3 regions of the Streptosporangium becharense genome follow, and region 1 is predicted to be linked to each of the others. Evidence: riboswitches for the same ligand, from Rfam matches in the RefSeq annotation. Region 1 holds a riboswitch; each other region holds the start of a gene.
The links. A riboswitch is a leader RNA that binds a small molecule or an ion and turns the genes downstream of it on or off. The one in region 1 is predicted to bind S-adenosylmethionine.

Region 1 (7,110 bases):
TCGACCCCTTCGACGGCAGCGGCCGGGGCAGCCGTGACTTCTCCTGGTCGGCCGCGCTCACCCTCGATCTGCTCGCGGGCGACGGCGGATGATGCACCGGACCGCCGGGCACGGGGCGACACGCCGGATGCCGGGTGATGCGGTGGGCATCGGCGGTGTGCGCCGGACGTCGGCGGTGCGGTGGGCGTCACGCCGGACGTCGGCGGTGCGGTGGGCGTCGCGCCGGGCGTCGGGGCAAAAATGGAGCAAGGCGCCGGATAACGTTGGGACATGAGGCTCTTCAACCGCATGCCCGCCGAGGTCCGCGCGGCGGTCGACCCGGCCGACCGGGTGCTCACCTACGCCGAGGGGCCGGACGGCTATGTGATCGCCGCAGACCGGGCCCTCTACCTGGCCGGGACCCGCATGCCCTGGTTCCACGTGGACCGCGGCGTGTGGGACGAGGAGGGGCTGACGGTCGTCACCACGGACGGCCGATCGCACCGGGCACGCCTTCCCGAACCCGGGCGGGTCCCGGAAGCCGTGCGGGAGCGGGTGACCGCCTCGATCGTGGTCAGCCAGTACGTCCCGCTGGACGCGCGCGGGGGAGTGCGGCTGGTGGCGCGGAGGGCGGAGGACGACCGGCTGGTGTGGGAGTTCGTCTTCGACTCCGGCCTCGACCCGGACGATCCGGGGTTGCGGGCCACGGCCGAGCAGGCGCTGGAGGAGACGCGCCGCAGTTTCGGGGTCTGACCGACCCGCGGGCCCGCGGATGGAACGTTCCGCGGGCCCACAGCGCCGGTCGGTAGCCGGTCGGTAGCCGGTCAGTAGGGTGCCGGGGTGGTCTTCTGGCCCTCCGGCCAGCCGGTGCCGCTCTCGTCGTGCTTCTCGGTCTGCCAGTCGTCACCCGAGCGCATGAACGACAGCCGGTTCTTCGCCACGTCGCTCACCTTGGCTCTGGCCACGCCGGTCGCCCGGGAGACCTTGGCGCCCACAAGGCCGGCGGTCTCCTGGATGGTGGGGTTGTCCGACACCCGCTGGGCCATCCGTTTGATCTCCTCATAGCGCTCCCGGCCGGCGCGGCTCCCCAAGATGTAGCCGATCGCGAGACCCACCCCGAACATCAGTCGATAACGCATGTCCACCTCCACAAGCAGGCTCCGCCGACCTTGATCCTTCATCATCCGCGGAGTGCAGTCGACTCGGGACTACCCCGGAGTATCGATGCGACACGCACCCCCCGAGTGCGCTAATCTATTCATGCGCCGCAAGGAACGGGGAGAAACCCCGCCGAACAGCGCAAACGCACGATCCCGTGTAGCTCAATCGGCAGAGCAGCCGGCTGTTAACCGGCAGGTTATAGGTTCGAGTCCTATCGCGGGAGCCAGTCTGAAGGCCCCGGGAGCCCAGCTCCCGGGGCCTTTCGCGTCTCCTGCGCCGGTTCCGGGGACAAATCCCGGTGAATCCCGGAAAATAGGGGTCGCCGCGCGCGGTGTCCCTCCGATCGCCCTGTGTGATCCGGTGGGCCGGACACGCCGGTGCGCGTTCGCCGCGGACCACAACGAGCACAGCGGGGAAGGGCCGCTGTGCCCAGGGCACCGTGCCGCCCGGAACGGCCGTCGTGCCCGTGAGCCACCTGGGTGGTTGTTGCAGTGCTGACCTGGCGGAGATCACGGCACGGCGGGCCGGAAGCGGTTCGCGGCGTCCGTACGGAGGGGCCGGAGCACGCGGTGCCTCCCGTCGACATGACGGCGGCCGAGGACTATCTGAGGCTCTTCCACGCGGAGAACCCCGGCGCGGGGGACCTACGTTCGCGCCTGCGCGAGGTGCGCGCGGAGATCGCGCGGACGGGGACGTACACCCACACCCCCGGGGAGCTGACGTTCGGCGCCAGGGTGGCCTGGCGCAACAGCGGCCGGTGCATCGGGCGGCTCTACTGGCGCTCGCTGCGCGTACGCGACCGGCGGCACGTCGACACGCCCGAGGGCGTCGCCGTCGAGTGCGTCAACCACCTGCGGGACGCCGCGCCGGGCCGCCGGATCCGTCCGACGATGACGGTGTTCGCCCAGGACCGCCCCGGGGCACCGGGCCCGCGGATCTGGAACGAGCAGCTCATCCGGTACGCCGGGTACGCCATGGACGACGGGTCGATCGTCGGTGACCCCCGCTACGCCGACTTCACCACGATGGTGGGCAAGCTCGGCTGGCCGGGCGGTCCGGGGAGTCCCTTCGACGTGCTTCCCCTGGTGATCTCGATGGGCGACGGGCCGCCGCTGTTGTCGACGATCCCCGGCGACGCCGTGCTGGAGGTCGCGCTCTCCCATCCCTCCCACCCCTGGTTCGCCGAACTGGGGCTGCGCTGGCACGCCGTGCCCGCGATATCCGGCATGTGCCTGGAGATCGGCGGTGTCTGCTACCGGTCGGCGCCGTTCAACGGGTGGTACATGGGCACCGAGATCGGTGCCCGCAACCTGGCCGACGCCGACCGCTACGACCTGACGTCGCTGATCGCCCATAGGCTGAACCTGGACACTGGCACGGAGCGCTCACTCTGGCGTGACCGCGCTCTGGTGGAGCTGAACGTGGCGGTCCTGCACTCCTTCGACCGGGCGGGGGTGACGATCACCGACCACCACACCGAGTCCCACCGTTTCCTGACCCACCTGGAGCGTGAGGAACGAGCCGGACGGGTCTGCCCGGCCGACTGGACGTGGATCGTGCCACCCATGTCGGGCTCGGCCACGCCGGTCTTCCACCGCTACTACGACGACGTGAGCCTGTCGCCGAACTTCACCTACCACCCCGACTCGCTGGAGCGGGCCCTCGGCCGCTGGGACGCGCCGGGAGGGTGATTACGGCAAGCGGCCGGGCGGAACCGGTCCGGCGTCTCGGCGAGTCCGGTACGGGATCGGGGGCCGGTCCGACGCCCGGGGACCCCGGTACGGGATCGAGACCGGTCCGACGCCCCGGCGGACCCCGATACGCCGCGCGCTGTCGCCGGAGGGAGAAAAAGTGTAGAACTATATTCTGCGGCGTTCCGGTCCGGAACGCCGGACGGGGACGCCCCCGCACAGGGCGAGGGCTCCCAGGAGGGAGTCGGGATGCTGGACCTGGTTCTGCCGTCCGTCGAACAGGGCGTGCTGACGCTGACGTTCAACCGGCCGGACCGGCTCAACGCCTGGACCGACGAGATGGGGCGACGCTACTTCGACCTGCTGGCCGAGGCGGAGAAGGATCCCGAGGTCCGGGTGATCGTCGTCACCGGCGCGGGCAGGGGCTTCTGCGCCGGAGCCGACTTCCAGACGCTCCACGCCATCCAGGACGGCTCCTACGACTCCCGGCCGGACCCGCGTCCCACGACCTTCCCGGCCACGATCCGCAAGCCGGTCATCGCGGCGGTCAACGGTGCCTGCGCCGGCCTCGGCATGGTCCACGCCCTGGTCTGCGACCTGGTCTTCACCGCGGCCGAAGCCAAGTGGACCACAGCTTTCGCCCGGCGCGGCCTGATCGCCGAGTACGGTCTGTCGTGGATCCTGCCCCGGTTGGTGGGACAGGCGAAGGCGATGGACCTTCTGCTGTCCGGCCGCACCTTCACCGGTGCCGAGGCGTTCGAGCTGGGGCTGGCCGCCCGGTCGGTGCCGGGGGAGGGGCTGCTCGCCGAGACGCTGGCCTACGCCCGTGAGCTCGCGGTGTACAGCTCTCCGGCCTCGATGGCCGTGATCAAACGCCAGGTCTGGGGTGACTGGCGGCGCAGCCTGGAAGAGGCCGAGTCCGCGGCCGTCCGCCTGATGGCGGAGTCCTTCTCTCGGCCCGACTTCGCCGAGGGCGTCGCGAGCTTCGTCGAGCGCCGCGCCCCCGAGTTCCCGCCCCTGTAGGCCCGGCGCACCCGCGGCGCGCAGATGTGCCGGGCTCGGGTGGTCCGGGCCGGTCGGCGAGGGACGCGGATCCGGGGTGTGAGGCTCGGGTGGTCCGGGCCGGTCGGCGGGGGCCGCGGATCCGGGGTGGGCGGGCCGGGCTCAGGTGACCCGGGCCAGCCAGTGGGGCGCCGCGGATCCGAAGGGGGCGGCACCGGCGCCGACGGCCTCCAGCAGCCGGTCGGCGGCGGCACGGGCGTTCTCGACGACGTCGGGCGGGTAGGCGTACCGGACCCGGTGCTCCTCGAACTCGTCCTCGTCGTCGAGGAAGACCCGGCCGTTCCCTCGCATTCGGATCACGTCGAGGTCCAGATCGACCATGGTCACCTCGCCGTCGCTCCACCGCGGCACGGTGGAGACGTCGCAGTAGATCTCGACGTCGTTCGGGGCGGCGTTGAAGACGGCGGTCCACCAGCCGTCTCGGGGGAAGAGCATCACGAACGCGTAGGGCCATACGACCGGGGGCCCGTCACCCTTGTGGCCGCTGGAGCCGGCCACGCAACCGGTCCAGACGCCGTGTTCGTCCTCGCCGAGCAGCAGGCCGCGGTGGTGCCAGTGCAGCGATCCGTCGTACTTGCGGTAAACCACTCTCACGCTCTCGTGTGACATGCCCTGACCATACGGCTTGACAATGATCCATGTATTTCCTACCTTATAACTAGGTTAAGAGCGTCAGCGTGAGGCCCGGCCGGCTGACCGGCGTCCCTCCCACCACGGCGGGACGCCCCGGGAAGACCTGGCGGCACGGCAGGCGTGCCGCGAGTGCGCGGACCCGTCACGGGGCCACCGAGGCATGCCTGGAGCGACGACATGTCAGAGATCACACTGAACACGGTCCCCGCCTTCCTCGGCACCCGCGGCTGTCGCCGTCCGGGCCTCCCGTCCCCCCTCCCCGGGAACGCCGGTTCCGGCGCGGTCCCCGTTCCCGGGGAGGGGGGCGGTGCCCGGCGGCTCCGCGGCGCGCCGCTCCACGCAGGCCGGGACGGGGCCCGCCGCAGAGCGGCCGCGCTATGACCGCCTCGATCGCCGTGATCGGCGCCGGCCCCGCGGGCACCTGCCTGGTGGAACAGATCTGCGCCAACGCCTCCGGACTGCTCGGCCTGCCACCGCTGGACCTGCACGTCGTCGACCCGCACCCCCCGGACGAGATCCGGGGCCGGGAGCGGACCGATCTGTTACGGGCGGCTCCCCGCGGGGTCCGGGTACACGTGCACGTCACCCGGGCGGTCGACCTGGTCGACGTCCCCGGCGGGCAGGCGGTCCGGTTGGAGGACGGCCGGACGCTCGACGTCGACGCCGTGATCCTCGCGGGGGAACACCATGACCCGACCTCCGCCCGGCAGGAGCACGGGCCAGCCCCGGTCGGGCAGGGGGACGGGCGGACCTCGGTCGGGCAGGAGGACGAGCCGGACGCCCGGATCGCGTGCACCGGCCCGGACCGTCCGCCCACCCCACACGCGGCGAACCTCGACCCGGACGGGATCCCCGCCGGCGAGCCGGTGATCATACGCGGTCTGGGGGCGGCTTTCACCGACCTGACGACACTGCTCACCTCCGGTCGCGGCGGACGCTTCTCCCGCGAGTACGACGGCGAGCTGGTCTACCTGCCCAGCGGGCGGGAACCCCTGCTCCACACCGGGTCGCACCGCGGAGTGCCGTACCGTGCCCGGACCGGCCGTCTCCTTGCGGGCGCCCGCCCGCCGGCGCCTCGCTTCCCCACCGTGCGGACGGCGGGTGACGGGCCGTGGAACTTCCGCAGGGACCTCTGGCCGCTGGTCGCCAAGGAGCTGACCTTCGCCTACTACCACGAGCTGATCACCGCCCATCCCGAGCGGTCCTGCCTCGCCTGGCCGGGATTCGAGGAGGCGTTCGCCGCGGAGGAGTGGCGCAGTCCCGAGATGCGCAAGCTGATCCGCACGGCCGTTCCCCGGCACCGGGACCGGCTTGACCTCGAGCGCCTGGACCGGCCCCTGGAGGGCATGCGGTTCGGTGACGCGGCCGGGCTGCAGAAGTGGATGCGCGGCTACCTCGCGGCCGACCTGGAGCGGCGCGCCGACCCCGGGCACAGCGCCGACCACGCCGTCGTCCTGGCCCTGTTCCCGGTTCACGGTGTTCTCGCCGCGCGGGGCATCCACGACCCGTGGTTCCAGAGCTTCTTCGACCACGTCACCGGCGGACCGCCCGGCTCCCGCCTGGAGGAACTGCGCGCGCTGGTCAGCGCGGGCGTGCTCACCTTCCTCGGCGCCGGCCTACGCGTCGAGCACCACGAAGGACGGTGGCTGGCGCAGAGCCCCACCGTGCCCGGCACCGTCCGGGCGGAAACCTTGATCGAGGCCCGATCGTCCGTGTCCGGCGTGAGCGGGGCCCGATCGTCCGCGTCCGGCGTGAGCGGGGCCGCCGACCCGCTGATCGCCTCCCTGCGGGGGCGGGGCGAGGTCACGGAGGAGTCCGGCCTGCTCGGGGTGCGTCCGGCCGACCATCGGGTGCTCGACCAGTCCGGCATCCCCCACCCTCGCAGGTTCGCCTTCGGCCCCCGGACCTCCGGCGGCCCGGCCGACGACGGCTTCACCCGCCCTGGCACCGACGCCCCACTCCTCCGCCACACCGACGCGCTCGCCCGGATCGTATTGTCCGAAGCCGTCGGCACCCACCTCCACCACGTCGCTTGACAGTGAGCCTGACCGCGAGGACGCGGAGGTGCCTCCCGGCGGTTCAGGCCCGTCAGGCCCGTCCCCTCCCGCGCCGTCGCGGCCGTCCCGGCGGGAGGGGAGGCATTCCCGGCCCTGCGGCGGCACCGCCCGGGAACCGGTGTCCGGGACCGGAACCGGCCCGGCCCCGGTGCTCCGGCCCCGGTGCTCCGGCCCGCAGGCCGGAGAGCGCGTCAGGCGACGCCTGACTCGGCGGCCCGGCTGGGCAGATTGTCGCCGGAACCGGTCCGACTGGACGGGTCGTCGGAACCGGCCTGGCTGGCCGGGGCGCCGGGACCGGTCCGGCCGGGCAGGTCGCCGTCCGTGCCGGTCCGGTCGGGGTGGTGGTCCTCCGCGTCCCTCATGCCGAGGTCGCGGATGTCCGGCAGCAGCAGGACGCCCAGGGAGGAGATCGCGATCACGGCCGCGGAACCGTACAGGGTGACGGCCGTACCCGCCGCGTCGGCCAGCGGACCGGCCAGGGCCATGCCGAAGGGCATCAGCCCGAGGGAGAGCATCCAGTCGTAGGC
Region 2 (7,110 bases), 2.1 Mb from region 1:
CGAGCATCTCGGCGATCACGGTCACCGGGAGCGGCTCGGCGACCTCGGCGATCAGGTCTCCGCCGCCGCGCTCGACGAACGCCTCCACCAGCTCGCCGGCGATCCGGGCGACCTTGGGACGGAGCGCCTCGACCATCCGCGGGGTGAACGCCTTGGAGACCAGCCGCCGCAGACGGGTGTGGACGGGCGGCTCGACGTCGAGCATGCCCGCCCTGACCACCCGCCAGAACGGATCCTGGAACTCGGGGTCGTCCGGCCTGCCGAACTCCTGGTGGGTGGCGACGTGCAGGTAGGACCGGCCGAGCCTGCGGTCGCGCAGCAGCGCGTTGACGTCGGCGTGCCGGGCGATCAGCCACTGGCCGGTCGGCTCGAAGAAGCTGACCGGCCGTTCCCGTCTCAGCTCGTCGTAGGCGTCGTACGGGTGGGCGATGAATTCCGGATTCCAAGGATCAAAACGCACTCATGCATCGTAATCGCCAGCTCAGCGACCTCCCAGCCGAGAGGTACGGCGGCCCGGCGGCCCCACGTGAGGGCCGCCGGGTGTGGCGACCGGCACGCGGGATCCGTCTGCGGCGACCGGCCCTCGCGAACCGGCCCGCGGCTGCCCGCACACGGGAGCTGGCGTACGGCGACCGGTCCGCGAGGGCCGGCGCTCAGGAGTCGGCGCGTCCGCCCGCCTGCTCCTCGGGCTCGTAGCGGCGGTGCAGTTCCACCGGTTCGTCCCTGCCCGCCTTGGAACGCAGCCGGATGTTGAACAGTTCCACCACCAGCGAGAACGCCATCGCGAAGTAGATGTACCCCTTGGAGATGTGCTGCTCGAAGCCCTCGGCGATCAGCACGACGCCGATCAGGATCAGGAAGGACAGCGCGAGCATCTTGATGCTCGGGTGCCGGTCCACGAAGTGACTGATCGGCCCGGAGGCGACCAGCATCACGGCGACGGCGACGATGACGGCAGCGATCATGACGCCGACCTCGTCGACCATGCCGACCGCGGTGATCACCGAGTCGAGCGAGAAGACGATGTCGAGGATCATGATCTGGACGATCACGGCACCGAAGGACGCGGCCACCTTGCTCCCGGCGTGGCCGGACTTGCCCTCCAGGCTGTCGTGCACCTCGAAGACGCTCTTGCCCAGCAGGAACAGCCCGCCGATTATCAGGATCAGGTCACGCCCCGATATCCCCTGCCCGAAGACCTCGAAGAGCGGGTTGGTGAGGCGTATCACCCACGACAGCGCCAGCAGCAGCGCCAGCCGGCTGACCAGGGCGACCATGAGGCCGATCTTGCGTGCCCGGTCGCGTTGCGCCTCGGGGAGCTTCCCGACCAGGATCGAAATGAAGATGATGTTGTCGATGCCCAGGACGATCTCCAGGGCGACAAGGGTGAAGAACCCTATCCATATCTCCGGGTTGGTCACCCAGTCCATCGCTTCCTCCTCTGTCGGTCCCTGTCGGGTTCCGTCGGCTGACTGCCAGGACGACCGACGGGCACCGGAAGTTCCTGCCCACGTATCGGCCTGATTACATTTCGGACTTGCGAGAGGCGGCCCGGGGTCGGTTATAGTTCCGGCGTAGGTCATGAGTGCCAGTGACAAGCCCCGGCTCGCTGGCCGGCAACCCTCGCGTCCGCGGCGGGGTGCCCCGGGTGAAGACCTGGTCCGGCGCGCAGCGTGCCGGGCAAGCGCGGGCTCCACGCACCAACGCCACGGCTTGGGGTCCGACGACCTCGAAGGAGCGCCGGCGTGTCCACTCTGACGATCTTCACCACTGCCGCCGCCGACACCGCGTCCCCGGACGCCGCCGCGGCTCCGCGAACCCTCGCGGCCCGCCCGTCCGGCGACCGGCCGATCCCCGCGGTGCTCGGCTCGGACCTGGAGGTCCCGGTCCGGGGCGGCCGGATCGTCCGCTACGCCAACCTCGACTACGCCGCCAGCGCCCCCTGTCTGGAGCCGGTGAGCGCCGCCGTCGCCGCCGCGCTCCCGGCCTACTCCAGCGTCCACCGCGGCGCCGGGTACGCGTCCCAGCTCACCACGGCCCGCTACGAGCAGGCCCGGCACACCGTCCGCGCCTTCGTCGGAGCCCGCCCCGACGACTCGGTGATCTTCACCCGCAACACCACCGACGCGACCAACCTGCTGGCCCGCAGCCTGCCGGCGGGGACCACCGCCGTGGTCTTCGACACCGAGCACCACGCCTCCCTGCTGCCCTGGGGCGACGCCGTGCGGCTGGCGCCGCCGGCCTTCCCCGGCGAGGCCGTCCGTGCCGCCGACGAGGCCCTGGCCGCGCTCGACGGCCCCAAGCTGCTGGTGGTGACCGCCGCCTCCAACGTCACCGGTGAGCTGTGGCCGATCGCCGCCCTGGCCCACATCGCCCACCGGCACGGCGCCCGCATCCTCGTCGACGCCGCCCAGCTCGTCCCGCACCGCCGCCTCAACCTGACCGCGCTCGACCTCGACTACGTGGTCTTCTCCGGCCACAAGCTGTACGCCCCGTTCGGCACCGGTGCGCTGATCGGCCGTTCCGACTGGCTGGCGCGGGCGGAACCGTACCTGCGGGGCGGCGGCGCGGTCAGGGCCGTGGGCGACGGCGAGGCCGACTGGCACGACGACCCGGAGAGCCGGCACGAGGCCGGCACCCCGAACGTCCTGGGCGCCGTCGCGCTGGCCGCCGCCTGCGACGCCCTGAGCGCCACCGGGTGGAGCGTGCTGGTCCGCGAGGAGGAACGCCTCCTGCACCGCCTGCGCGCGGGGCTGGCGACCGTCCCGGGTGTCAGGGAGCTGTCGCTGTGGGGCCCGGACCACCCCCGCGTCGGCATCGTCTCCTTCGTGGTCGAGGGCTTCACCGCCCGCGAGGTCGCCGAGGCGCTCTCCGCCGACTACGGGATCGGCGTCCGCGACGGCAAGTTCTGCGCTCACCCCTTCGTCCGCCACCTCCTGGGCACCGCGGACGGCGGCTGCGAGGACGGCACCGCCTCCGCCGTCCGCGCCTCCATCGGCATCGGCACCACCGCCGAACACGTCGACCGCCTCGTCACCGCCCTGCGGGATCTTGTCTCTCGCGGTTGACGTGACAGCATGGGGTTATGACTGAGCCTCGTGCCGAAGGCGCACCCCGGAGCCTGGACGTGGGGATCGGTGCGGGAGCCGGCGCCGTGCAGGAAGCGCACGGCAAGGAGCTCGCCACCGAGGACATGGTCCTCAACATCGGGCCGCAGCACCCGTCCACGCACGGCGTGCTGCGGCTGCGGCTCACCCTGGACGGCGAGCGGATCAGCGCGGCCGAGCCGATCGTCGGCTACATGCACCGCGGCGCGGAGAAGTTGTTCGAGGTCCGCGACTACCGGCAGATCATCGTGCTCGCCAACCGGCACGACTGGCTGTCGGCGTTCGCCAACGAGCTGGGCGTCGTGCTGGCGGTGGAACGCATGCTCGGCATGGAGACGCCGGTCAGGGCGGTGTGGACCCGCACCCTGATGGCCGAGCTCAACCGGGTGCTCAGCCATCTGATGTTCCTCGGCTCCTATCCCCTGGAACTCGGCGCGATCACCTCGATCTTCTACGCGTTCCGGGAGCGCGAGACCCTCCAGGCGGTGATGGAGGAGATCTCCGGCGGACGCATGCACTACATGTTCAACCGGGTCGGCGGCCTGAAGGAGGAGTTGCCCGAGGGGTGGCTGGGCCGGGTCTCCCGGGCGGTGGCCGACGTGCGGCGCCGACTGCCCGACATCGAGAACCTGATCTCCGGAAACGAGATCTTCCTGGCCCGCACGCGCGGCGTGGGCGTCCTGGACCGCGAGACGATCATGCAGTACGGCGTGAGCGGCCCGATCGCCCGCGCCTCCGGCGTCGACGTCGACCTGCGCAGGGACGAACCCTACCTGGCCTACGGCGAGCTGCCGGTGAAGGTCGTCACCCGGTCGGCCGGAGACTGCCTGGCCCGCTTCGAGGTGCTGCTGGAGCAGCTCAAGGTCTCCCTGGACCTGGCCGACGCCTGCGTGGAACGCATCCGCGAACTGCCGCCGGGGCCGATCAACCAGCGCCTGCCCAAGGTGCTGAAGGTGCCGGAGGGCCACACCTACGCCTGGACGGAGAACCCGCTGGGCCTCAACGGCTACTACCTGGTCTCGCGCGGGGAGAAGACACCGTGGCGGCTGAAGCTCCGCTCGGCCTCCTTCAACAACGTCCAGGTGCTGCGCGAGATGCTTCCCGGTCATCTCGTCTCCGACATGGTCGCCATCCTCGGCTCACTGTTCTTCGTCGTGGGCGACATCGACAAGTGACCGCGGACGGCACCGGCAGGCAGGGGTGCGAGCAGTGAGGCATGGTACGACCGCATGAGCGAACACGACGGCGTGGCGACTCCCCCGGCGGCCACCGGGCCGCGGCGCGACAAGTATGTCGACTGGCTGCGGGCGTTCAGCCTGCTCGTCGTGGTCCTGTGGCACTGGGCGTTCACGATGCTGGCCTGGGGACCGGACGGCCCGTCGCCGACCAGCCCGCTGGGCTTCACCTCGGGGTTGTGGATCCTGACGTGGCTGCTCCAGGTGATGCCGCTCTTCTTCTACGTGGGCGGCCACGTCCACCTGCTGTCGTGGCACCGGGCGTGCGAACGCGGCGTCGGCATCGGCACCTTCGTGTGGCGGCGCATCCGCAGCCTGGCGATCCCCGCGCTGGCGCTCGCGGGCACCTGGGTCGTGCTGGGCGTGATCGTGACGCAGGCGTTCGGGATCCGGTGGATGGACAAGGTCGTCCTGCTCGTCATCAGCCCGCTGTGGTTCATCGGCGTCTACCTGACGCTGGTCGCCCTGCTTCCCGTCTCGCTCTGGCTGCACCGGCACTTCGACGTGCTGGCCCTGATCTGGCTCGGTGGCGCGGCGCTCGTGGTCGACGTGCTGCGGCTGCGCTACGGGTACGAGGCGGTGGGCTGGCTGAACATGGTCATCGTCTGGGGGCTGGCGCACCAGGCGGGCTTCTTCTACGACAGGGTGGTGAGGCTGCCGCGCCGTTTCGACGCCGCGCTCCTGTGGACCGGGCTGTTCGCCCTGTTCGGCCTGGTCTACTCCGGCATCTACCCGGGCTCGATGGTGGGCGTGCCCGGCGACCGGCTCTCCAACATGGCACCGCCGACCTTCGTCATCGTGGCCCTGCTGACCTTCCAGGTCGGCCTGGTGGAGATGGTGCGGCCGTTCATGGAACGCCTGCTGGAACGCCCGGGATGGCAGCGCGTGAACGAGACGGTCAACAGGTTCGCGCTGCCGCTGTTCCTGTTCCACACGACCGGTATGGCGATCTGGGTGGCGCTGACCTGGGGGCTGCTCGGCGGCGCCCCCGCCGCGAGCGTCGCCCCGCCGGACGTGTTCTGGTGGCTGGAGCGGCCCCTGGCCGTCGGTGGAGCGCTGGTGTGCACGCTGCCGGTCATCATGCTGTTCGGCCGCAGGTGGACCGGTTCCTCACGACGGCGGGAGGCACCGAACCCGGAGGTCCCGAACCCGGAGGCCGCCGACCCCGCGTAGCGGGCGCCGGCGATGACCCCCGGCGGGACCGCTCAGCGTCCGGCCTCGCCGGAGTCCTTCGGCACCTTGCAGCAGTACTCCAGGTACAGCGCGGAGCAGACCAGGAGCACGCAGGCCAGGAACGAGCCACCGGCGATGTAGAAGTCGCGCCAGGGCACCCCCTGGTCGAACCGGCCGAGCAGGCCGGCGGTGTAGAGGGTGAACCCGGCGAAGAGGCCGGCGAAGGCCGCGCCGCCGTACGCGGACGCCTTGGCCAGGGCGGCCAGCCGGGCCACCGCCAGCGGCTCGACCGGCTTGGTGCCTGGCCTGCGGTGGATCCTGGCCCGGGTCATCCACCCGCTGTAGAACTCACCCAGCGCGAGCAGGAACACCGTCGGGATGGCGGTCCAGGGCAGGCCGGGCAGGGACGCGTAGAGCGGCTTCAGAGCCCCCCAGGCGAGGATCGCGAACACGACGGCGATCCCGGCGAGCACGCCGGGACGGGTAGGCCTCACGCCGGCCCCAGGAGGGCGAGATCGTCGCGGGGCCGCACATAGTCCCGGTCGAGCCCGGCCAGCAGGTCGGCCACCCTGCGGCCGGACAGGACGGCGTCGGGGTCGGCCGCGGCCCACGGCACCAGCACGAACGCGCGCTCGTGAGCCCGGGGGTGCGGGAGCGTCAGGTCGGGGTCGTCCATGACGACCCCTCCCACGGTGATCAGGTCGACGTCCAGGGTGCGCGGGCCCCAGCGCTCGACGCGGACCCGGCCGAAGGTGTTCTCCACACTCTGAGCACGATCGAGAAGCGCCCGGGGTTCCAGCCCGGTCTCGGCGATCACCACCGCGTTGAGGTACGGCCCCTGGTCGGGACCGCCCACCGGGTCGGTCTCGAAGACCGGCGACACCGCGACGAACGCGAGCCCCGGGATGCCGAAGAGCGCGTCGACCGCGCCTTGCAGGGTGGCCATCCGGTCGCCCAGGTTGCTCCCGAGCGCGATCACGGCCCTCATGAACGGCTCCGGGTGATCGTCACGACCACGTCGTCGAAGGGCAGCGGGATCGGCGCGGCGGGCTTGTGGACGCTGACCTCCACCGACCAGACCTGCTCGCGGGCCAGGCAGACGTCCGCCAGGCGCTGGGCCAGGGTTTCGATCAGGTCGACCGGCTCACCCGCCACGACCCGCGCCAGATCCTCGGCGAGCTCGCCGTAGTGGACGGTCAGGGTCAGGTCGTCGCCGGCCGCCGCGGGCGCCGTGTCGAGGAAGAGGACGACGTCGACGACGAACTCCTGGCCGAGCTCCCGCTCGGCGGGAAGCACACCGTGCCGGCCCCGTACCCGCAACCCCTTGAGGCTGATCCGGTCGGGCACCCGCCAGGGACCCGCCCCCCGCTGCCCCCGCTCGGACGGGCCCGGCAGCAGGGACCTCTCCCGGTCGCCGAACGGATCCTCCTCCCGGCCGATGACCGGGTCACCGGGCGGCTGCCGGAGCGGATCATGCACCGGGCCGCCGATCAGGTCACCGATCCCGTCGTGGATGGGAACGGCCGGCCGGCCGGGGGCCGGATTCCGGGCCGGATCGTGACCCATGTGGCCCACGCGGCCCGTGTGGTCCGGAT
Region 3 (7,110 bases), 2.4 Mb from region 1:
CGATCTGCTCGGCGTCGCCGGCACCGTCGACGATGGTGGTCTCGTCCTTGGTGACGATGACCTGGCGGGCGCGGCCGAGCTGGTCGAGCGCGGTCGACTCCAGCTTGAGGCCGAGGTCCTCGCTGATGACCTGGGCACCGGTGAGGATGCCGATGTCGCCCAGCATGGCCTTGCGGCGGTCACCGAAGCCCGGGGCCTTGACCGCGACCGAGCGGAACAGGCCACGGATCTTGTTGACGACCAGGGTGGCCAGGGCCTCGCCCTCGATGTCCTCGGCGATGATCAGCAGCGGCTTGCCGGCCTGCACGACCTTGTCGAGAACCGGGAGCAGGTCCTTGTTGGCGGAGACCTTGGAGTTGACGACGAGGATGTACGGGTCCTCGAGGACGGCCTCCATGCGCTCCGGGTCGGTCACGAAGTAGGGCGAGATGTAGCCCTTGTCGAAGCGCATACCCTCGGTGAGCTCAAGCTCCAGCCCGAAGGTGTTGCTCTCCTCGACGGTGATGACGCCTTCCTTGCCCACCTTGTCCATCGCCTCGGCGATCATCTCGCCGATCTGCGGGTCGCCGGCGGAGATCGAGGCCGTGGAGGCGATCTGCGCCTTCGTCTCCACGTCCTTGGCCAGCTTGGAGAGCTCCTCGGAGACACGCTCGACAGCGGCCTCGATGCCCTTCTTCAGGGCCATGGGGTTGGCGCCGGCGGCAACGTTGCGCAGACCCTCGCGGACGAGAGCCTGGGCGAGGACGGTGGCGGTGGTGGTGCCGTCACCTGCGACGTCGTCGGTCTTCTTGGCGACTTCCTTGACAAGCTCGGCCCCGATCTTCTCCCACGGGTCTTCGAGCTCGATCTCCTTGGCGATGGAGACACCGTCGTTGGTGATGGTGGGGGCGCCCCACTTCTTCTCCAGAACGACGTTACGGCCCTTGGGGCCGAGGGTCACCTTGACCGCGTCCGCGAGCTGGTTCATACCGCGCTCGAGACCGCGACGGGCGTCCTCGTTAAACGAGATCATCTTGGCTGCCATACGGCTAGACCTCCCAAAGACAGGGTGGCTTGCACCGGACCGAGTCGACGCCCGCGACGGCATGTGGGCCCACGACTCCGTTCGGCAGGCCCCATCGCCTCGATCCAGGGTTGGCACTCTCAAACCGTGAGTGCCAACCATCTGTTTAGCACTCTACCCTGCCGAGTGCAAGCCGCACCCCCATGACCTGCGACCGCCCCGGGAAGCCGGATCCCATGCCCTGCGACCACCCGGGAGGCCGGATCCCGGCCGGAAAGCGGAGGCCCGGCCCACCCGCCAAGGGGATGGGCCGGGCCTCCGCGACGGTTCCGGCGGACTGCGCTGCCACCGGACCCAGCCGAAACTTTCCGCAGAATTCACGGAACGGCTACGTCAGACCGCCCGGACGGACTCCGCCTGCGGGCCTTTCTGACCTTGGGTGATCTCGAACTCGACCCGCTGGCCCTGTTCGAGTGAGCGGTAACCGTCCATCATGATTGCGGAGTAATGGACGAACACATCCTTACCACCGTCTACCGCGATGAAGCCGTAGCCCTTGTCCGCGTTGAACCATTTGACGGTGCCCTGCGCCACTTGCGACTCCTCTTACTGGGCTTGAGGACGACGCCCATTCCTCTCGCGAAGTCCTCAATCTCCGAGGCGGAGACATCGCCTACGTCGATCGCCCTCGACCATACCTGTGAGACGCGGTTGGGCAACAGAGTCAACCAACAAACTCCCTCTTTACCGACGCATTTAGTACGCGAGGATGTTTGGTTATCACGATTAGTTAGTTAAAGATTACATTATTTTACGGAGCCAACGAATGCGACCTCGCGCCACAAAGCATGACACCCGCCCGGCGGAAGCCGGGCGGGTGTCATATGAGGTGGTACAGAGTGTGCCCCAGGCGGTCCCACGGGAGCGGGATCCGGTGCGGGACCGCCGAATCGGTGCGGGAGCGGGATCCGAAGCGGAGCCGCCGGGTCTGCGCGGGAGGGGGATCCGGTGCGGGACCGCCGAATCCGGGGTCAGCCCCCGGCGACCGCCGGGATGATGGAGATCTGGGCACCCGCGGGCGTGGCGGTGTCGAGATTGTCGGCGAAACGGACGTCCTCATCACCGACGTAGACGTTCACGAAACGCCGGATCTTCCCGGTCTCGTCGAGAATCCGGGCTCCGATGCCGGGGAAGTCCGCGTCCAGCTTCTGCAGAACGTCACGAAGGGTGGCACCCTCGGCGTTCACCTCGGCGGCTCCGCCGGTGTAAGTCCGGAGGATCGTCGGAATCCGTACAGAAACGCTCATAATTCAATACCTTTCGCGATTTTTAGGCGATAGCCGTACGGAATGCGTCAAGAGACGGCCGGATGACCGCGGTGGGACGTGCCTGGCCGGCCACCGCGTCGAGGGTCTTCAGCCCGTCGCCGGTGTTGAGCACCACGGTCTCCGCCTCGGGATCGAGCACCCCGGAGGCGACCAGCTTGCGGAGGACTCCCACGGTGACGCCTCCGGCGGTCTCGGCGAAGATGCCCTCGGTTCGCGCCAGCAGGCGGATCGCCTCGACGATCTCGGCGTCGGTGACGTCCTCGACCGCCCCGCCGGTGCGGCGGGCGATGTCCAGCACGTAGGGGCCGTCGGCCGGGTTGCCGATCGCCAGCGACTTGGCGATGGTGTCGGGCTTGACCGGGCGGATCACGTCGTGACCCGCCTTGTACGCGGCCGAGACCGGCGAGCATCCCTCGGCCTGGGCCGCGAAGATCTTGTACGGCCTGTCCTCGACGAGGCCGAGGGCGATCAACTCCTTGAAGCCCTTGTCGATCTTCGTGAGCTGGGAGCCGGAGGCGACCGGGACGATGACCTGGTCCGGGATCCGCCAGCCGAGCTGCTCGGCGATCTCGTAGGCCAGGGTCTTGGAACCCTCGGCGTAGTAGGGCCGCAGGTTGACGTTGACGAAGCCCCAGCGGTCGCCCAGCTCGTCACCGATCAGCTCCGAGCAGAAGCGGTTGACGTCGTCGTAGGTCCCCTCGATGCCGACGAGCTTGCCGCCGTACACCGAGGCCATGACGATCTTGGCTTCCTCCAGGTTCGCCGGGATGAACACGCACGCGTCCAGCCCGGCGCGGGCCGCGGCGGCGGTGACCGCGCCCGCGAGATTGCCGGTGGAGGAGCAGGAGAGCGTGTGGAAGCCGAAGTTGCGGGCCGCCTCGACGGCGATGGCCACCACGCGGTCCTTGAAGGAGTGCGTGGGGTTGCCGGAGTCGTCCTTGATGTGCAGCGAGCGGATGCCCAGCTCACGGGCGAGGTTGTCGGCCTTGACCAGCTTGGTCCAGCCGGGGGCCATGTTGGGCTTGGTGGTCACGTCCGCCGGGACGGGCAGCAGCGCGCGGTAGCGCCAGATGTTGGTCGGCCCCTCGGCGATCTGAGCCCTGGTCACGCGACCGAACTCGTAGGCGATCTCCAGAGGCCCGAAACACTCGATACAGGCGAAGCTGGGACCGAGGTCGTAACGGGCACCGCACTCGCGGCAGGACAGCGCGACGGCGGGTCCGAAGTCTCCGGCGCGGGCGGGGGAAGCGGTGGTGTTCTCAGTGGTCGCAAGCACCATGAAGCGAGGCCTTTCCCTCATCTTCGTCTGCGACCACCTTGGCCGCAGACCGGAATTGGCACCTGTCCCGGCCGACCTCGTCAGATCACGAGTCTTGAACCGGGAGGGTTGCCGGGGCTTCGCAGGGCCGGTCCCTCCACCCCTCTGGATGAGCAAATGTTCAGTTGTGGACCTGACGGGCAGGTCTTCTGCACTCTACCCCGGCACACCGGGCCCCTGACCACCCGTCTCATATTTCAAGACGCAGCGTGTTACCTGACGGACAGATTGCCCTGCCGCGCGGGTCGGAACGGGGAGACCCTCCCTCGGGCCTCACCCGCCCGGGGGCGGGCGAGACCCGATCAGGGATCACTCGTCGTCGGCGAGGCCGCCGTGCGCCATGACGGCGCCTCTCCTGTCAGCCGGTCAGTTCGCGGACCGGGTCCGGACCCACCGCTCGATCGCGCCGTGCTCCGGATCCTCGATCCGGGCCTCGACGCTGAATCCGGCGTTGCGGAGCACCCCGCCGCAAGCGGCGTCACCCGCCGGCGTGTGCGCGGTCACGCGGGTGACCTCTCCGTGCCCGAGAACGCGGTCGACGAGTGCGATCGCGGCGGCGCCGGCGAGGCCGCGGCGGCGGAACCCCGGCGCGATCTCGTAACCGATCTCCACGGTCCCGTCGACGGGGACACCCTTGTAGCCCCCGGAGTGGTACCCGATCGGTACCGCGACCGAGAATAGTGGGCGGACAGATCCGCCCACACCGGGAATATGGAAGCTACGCCGACTCTGCGCTGCCGACCGGCCCGGCACGTCGGCACACCCTCGCACCACGACCGGCAACCCCCGGCTCGGCCGGAAACCCCGCGGACGGGATCAGAACAGGCCGTAGGCGTCGCCCAGGGCCCCCTGCACGTACTTACGCGCCTGGTGGATGCGGGACTTGGCGGTGCCGAGCGGGATGCCCAGCTGCTCGGCCACCTCGTTGTAGTCGAGCTGGCAGATGTCGCGCAGCACCAGCGCCTGGGCCAGCTCGGGCTTGTCGGTCTCCAGTGCCTCCATCGCGTCGAGGAGGTCCAGCCGGGAACCGGCGATCACGCTCACCCGGGCGACGTCGGGCTTCTGCAACAGCGGCAGCTCGTCCGAACTCTGCTCGGCGGCGCGGCGCTTCAGCGAACGGTAGGTGGTCCTGGCGCAGTTGGCCGTCACGATGTGCAGCCAGGTGCTGAACCGGGCACGCCCCTCGAAACGGCTGATGTTGCGCGCCACCGCCAGGAGGGTGTCCTGGCACGCCTCCTCGGCGTCCTGCCGGTAGGGGAGGATCCGGTGGCAGTGGCGGAAGACGTCGGGCTCGATCCGCTTCAGCAGTTCGCCGAGCGCACGGTGGTCGCCCCGGGCGGCCTCACGGGCCAGTTCCTCGGTCGTCTCATCCAGCGCCATCACGAGCCCCAATCAGCGGTCACAGTCGCAGACATCCTACGGTCGGGGGACACCTTTGCCGACCCGTCATACGGCTTCCGAAAGAACGCGAACCCACAGGCACCCATCGAGCTGCCGACAAGAGCTGACACAATCTGATGAACGGCGTTCCTCCTTGTTTCGAAGAGCAGGGCATCCCGGAGAGGTCCCGGCTAGCCTTCAGAACAGGCGTGTCCCTTAGGTCGAGGGGGTTGAATGAACGCGATCCTGGTCGCCTCGAACCGCGGCCCCGTCTCCTTCACTCTCTCCGACGACGGTTCCCTGTCCATTCGCCGGGGCGGAGGCGGCCTGGTCTCGGGCCTGTCCGAGGCCGCCAAGGATCTCGGCACGCTCTGGGTCTGCGCGGCGCTGTCCGACGGTGACCGCGGCGCCGCACGGCTGGCGCCCGGCGGCCGGATCGACCACGCCGGCTATGACACCGGAGCGCTGCGGATGCTCGACATCCCTCAGGCGACCTTCCACCGCGCCTACAACGCGGTGGCCAACTCCACCCTGTGGTTCGTCAACCATCTGCTGTACGACACCCCCAACCGGCCGCACTTCGACGCCAGGTTCCGCCGCGAGTGGGAGTCGTACCAGGCCTACAACGAGGCGTTCGCGATGGCGCTGGCCGAGGAGGCCGCGCACGGGGCACGGGTGATGGTGCAGGACTACCATCTGAGCCTCGCCCCGGCCATGCTCAGAGGCGAGCGACCGGACGTGCGGATCGCCCATTTCTCCCACACGCCGTGGGCTCCGCCCGAGTACTTCAGCCTGCTCCCCGACGACGTGGGGGTCGAGCTGCTGGAGGGGATCCTCGGCGCCGACCACGCGGGTTTCCTGACCGCCCGGTGGGGCGAGGCGTTCATGGACTGCTGCGAGGCGCTCCTCGGCGCCCGGGTCGACCGCGCCGGACGCACGGTGGCGTACGCCGGCCGGACCACCCGGATCGGCGTGCACAGCCTGGGCGTGGACGGCGCGGCGCTGTGGGCACGGGCCTCGGAGCCCGACGTCGAGTCGCACATGGCCGCGCTCCGCGACCAGGTGGGCGACCGCAGGCTGATCGTCCGGATCGACCGGACCGAGCTGTCCAAGAACATCGTCCGGGGGTTGACCGCCTACCGGGAGTTCCTCGCCGCCCATCCGGAGTGGCACGGCCGGGTGACGCATCTGGCCTTCGCCTACCCCTCCCGGCACGACCTGCCCGAATACCGCGAGTACACCGCGGCGGTACAACGCTGTGCCCAGGAGATCGAGGACGAATACGCCACCGAGGACTGGGACCCCCTGATCCTCAACGTCAACGACGACTACCCGCGCTCGCTCGCCGCCTACCGGCTGGCCGACGTGCTGCTGGTCAACCCGATCCGCGACGGGATGAACCTGGTGGCCAAGGAGGGGCCCGTCCTGTCGCCGAACAGCGTGCTGGTGCTCTCGCGCGAGGCGGGCGCCGCCGCCGAGCTCGGTGAGCACGCGCTGACGGTCAACCCCTACGACGTCTCCGCCACGGCCGCCGCCCTGCACGAGGGCCTGACGATGCCCGAGGACGAGCGCGCCAGGAGAGGCGCCCTGCTGGTCGCGGCGGCCACCGCGCTGCCCCCGAGCCGCTGGTTCGCCGACCAGCTCGACGCCCTCAAGTGAACCACCCCGCGTTGATCGTCACCTTCCATCCCATGCGATAGTTTTCGGGGCTGTTTGACGTTCTGGGGTATCGGGGGCACCGGTTGACTGCGATCGCGTCCGTTCGGCTGAACCGCGACCGCGCGACCTGGCTGATCTACCTGCAACTCGGCGTCTTCGCCACCTACCTGTACGGCCTCAGCGCCGTGCTGCCGCTGCTCCGCATCGACCAGGGGGTCTCACAGACGACGGCCGGCCTGCACGGCACCGCGATGGCGGCCGGCGGGATCGCCACCGGGCTCGCACTGCCCTGGCTGACCGGCAGGATCGGCCGTCGGGCCGTCGTCTGGACCGGGCTGGCCGGGATGAACGCCGGCATGCTCCTGGTCGCCGCCTCCACCGCCCTACCGGCCACGCTCCTGGGGTACGGCATGGCCAGCGGG

Region 2: linked by a shared signal. The riboswitch ahead of F4562_RS18180 (aminotransferase class V-fold PLP-dependent enzyme) and the one ahead of F4562_RS08435 (FAD/NAD(P)-binding protein) in region 1 are both predicted to bind S-adenosylmethionine.
Region 3: linked by a shared signal. The riboswitch ahead of thrC (threonine synthase) and the one ahead of F4562_RS08435 (FAD/NAD(P)-binding protein) in region 1 are both predicted to bind S-adenosylmethionine.

Annotation. Positions count from the first base shown of each region.
Region 1 is NZ_JACHMP010000001.1:1,970,415-1,977,524, reverse strand. It holds gene F4562_RS08470 (MGH1-like glycoside hydrolase domain-containing protein) at 1-92, shown strand, start outside; gene F4562_RS08465 (hypothetical protein) at 271-732, shown strand; gene F4562_RS08460 (YtxH domain-containing protein) at 804-1,118, opposite strand; tRNA gene F4562_RS08455 (tRNA-Asn) at 1,291-1,366, shown strand; gene F4562_RS08450 (nitric oxide synthase oxygenase) at 1,710-2,831, shown strand; gene F4562_RS08445 (enoyl-CoA hydratase-related protein) at 3,081-3,854, shown strand; gene F4562_RS08440 (DUF402 domain-containing protein) at 3,996-4,487, opposite strand; SAM riboswitch class IV at 4,555-4,664, shown strand; gene F4562_RS08435 (FAD/NAD(P)-binding protein) at 4,904-6,562, shown strand; gene F4562_RS08430 (MFS transporter) at 6,775-7,110, opposite strand, start outside.
Region 2 is NZ_JACHMP010000001.1:4,119,918-4,127,027, reverse strand. It holds gene F4562_RS18190 (cytochrome P450) at 1-460, opposite strand, end outside; gene F4562_RS18185 (TerC family protein) at 654-1,430, opposite strand; SAM riboswitch class IV at 1,578-1,693, shown strand; gene F4562_RS18180 (aminotransferase class V-fold PLP-dependent enzyme) at 1,746-3,068, shown strand; gene F4562_RS18175 (NADH-quinone oxidoreductase subunit D) at 3,086-4,282, shown strand; gene F4562_RS18170 (acyltransferase family protein) at 4,337-5,515, shown strand; gene F4562_RS18165 (DUF3180 domain-containing protein) at 5,548-6,009, opposite strand; gene folK (2-amino-4-hydroxy-6-hydroxymethyldihydropteridine diphosphokinase) at 6,006-6,503, opposite strand; gene folB (dihydroneopterin aldolase) at 6,500-6,862, opposite strand.
Region 3 is NZ_JACHMP010000001.1:4,358,412-4,365,521, reverse strand. It holds gene groL (chaperonin GroEL) at 1-1,024, opposite strand, end outside; gene F4562_RS19335 (cold-shock protein) at 1,397-1,597, opposite strand; gene F4562_RS19330 (MoaD/ThiS family protein) at 2,035-2,310, opposite strand; gene thrC (threonine synthase) at 2,333-3,610, opposite strand; SAM riboswitch class I at 3,625-3,765, opposite strand; gene F4562_RS19320 (GNAT family N-acetyltransferase) at 4,016-4,351, opposite strand; gene F4562_RS19315 (RNA polymerase sigma factor) at 4,466-5,029, opposite strand; gene F4562_RS19310 (alpha,alpha-trehalose-phosphate synthase (UDP-forming)) at 5,264-6,688, shown strand; gene F4562_RS19305 (MFS transporter) at 6,772-7,110, shown strand, end outside.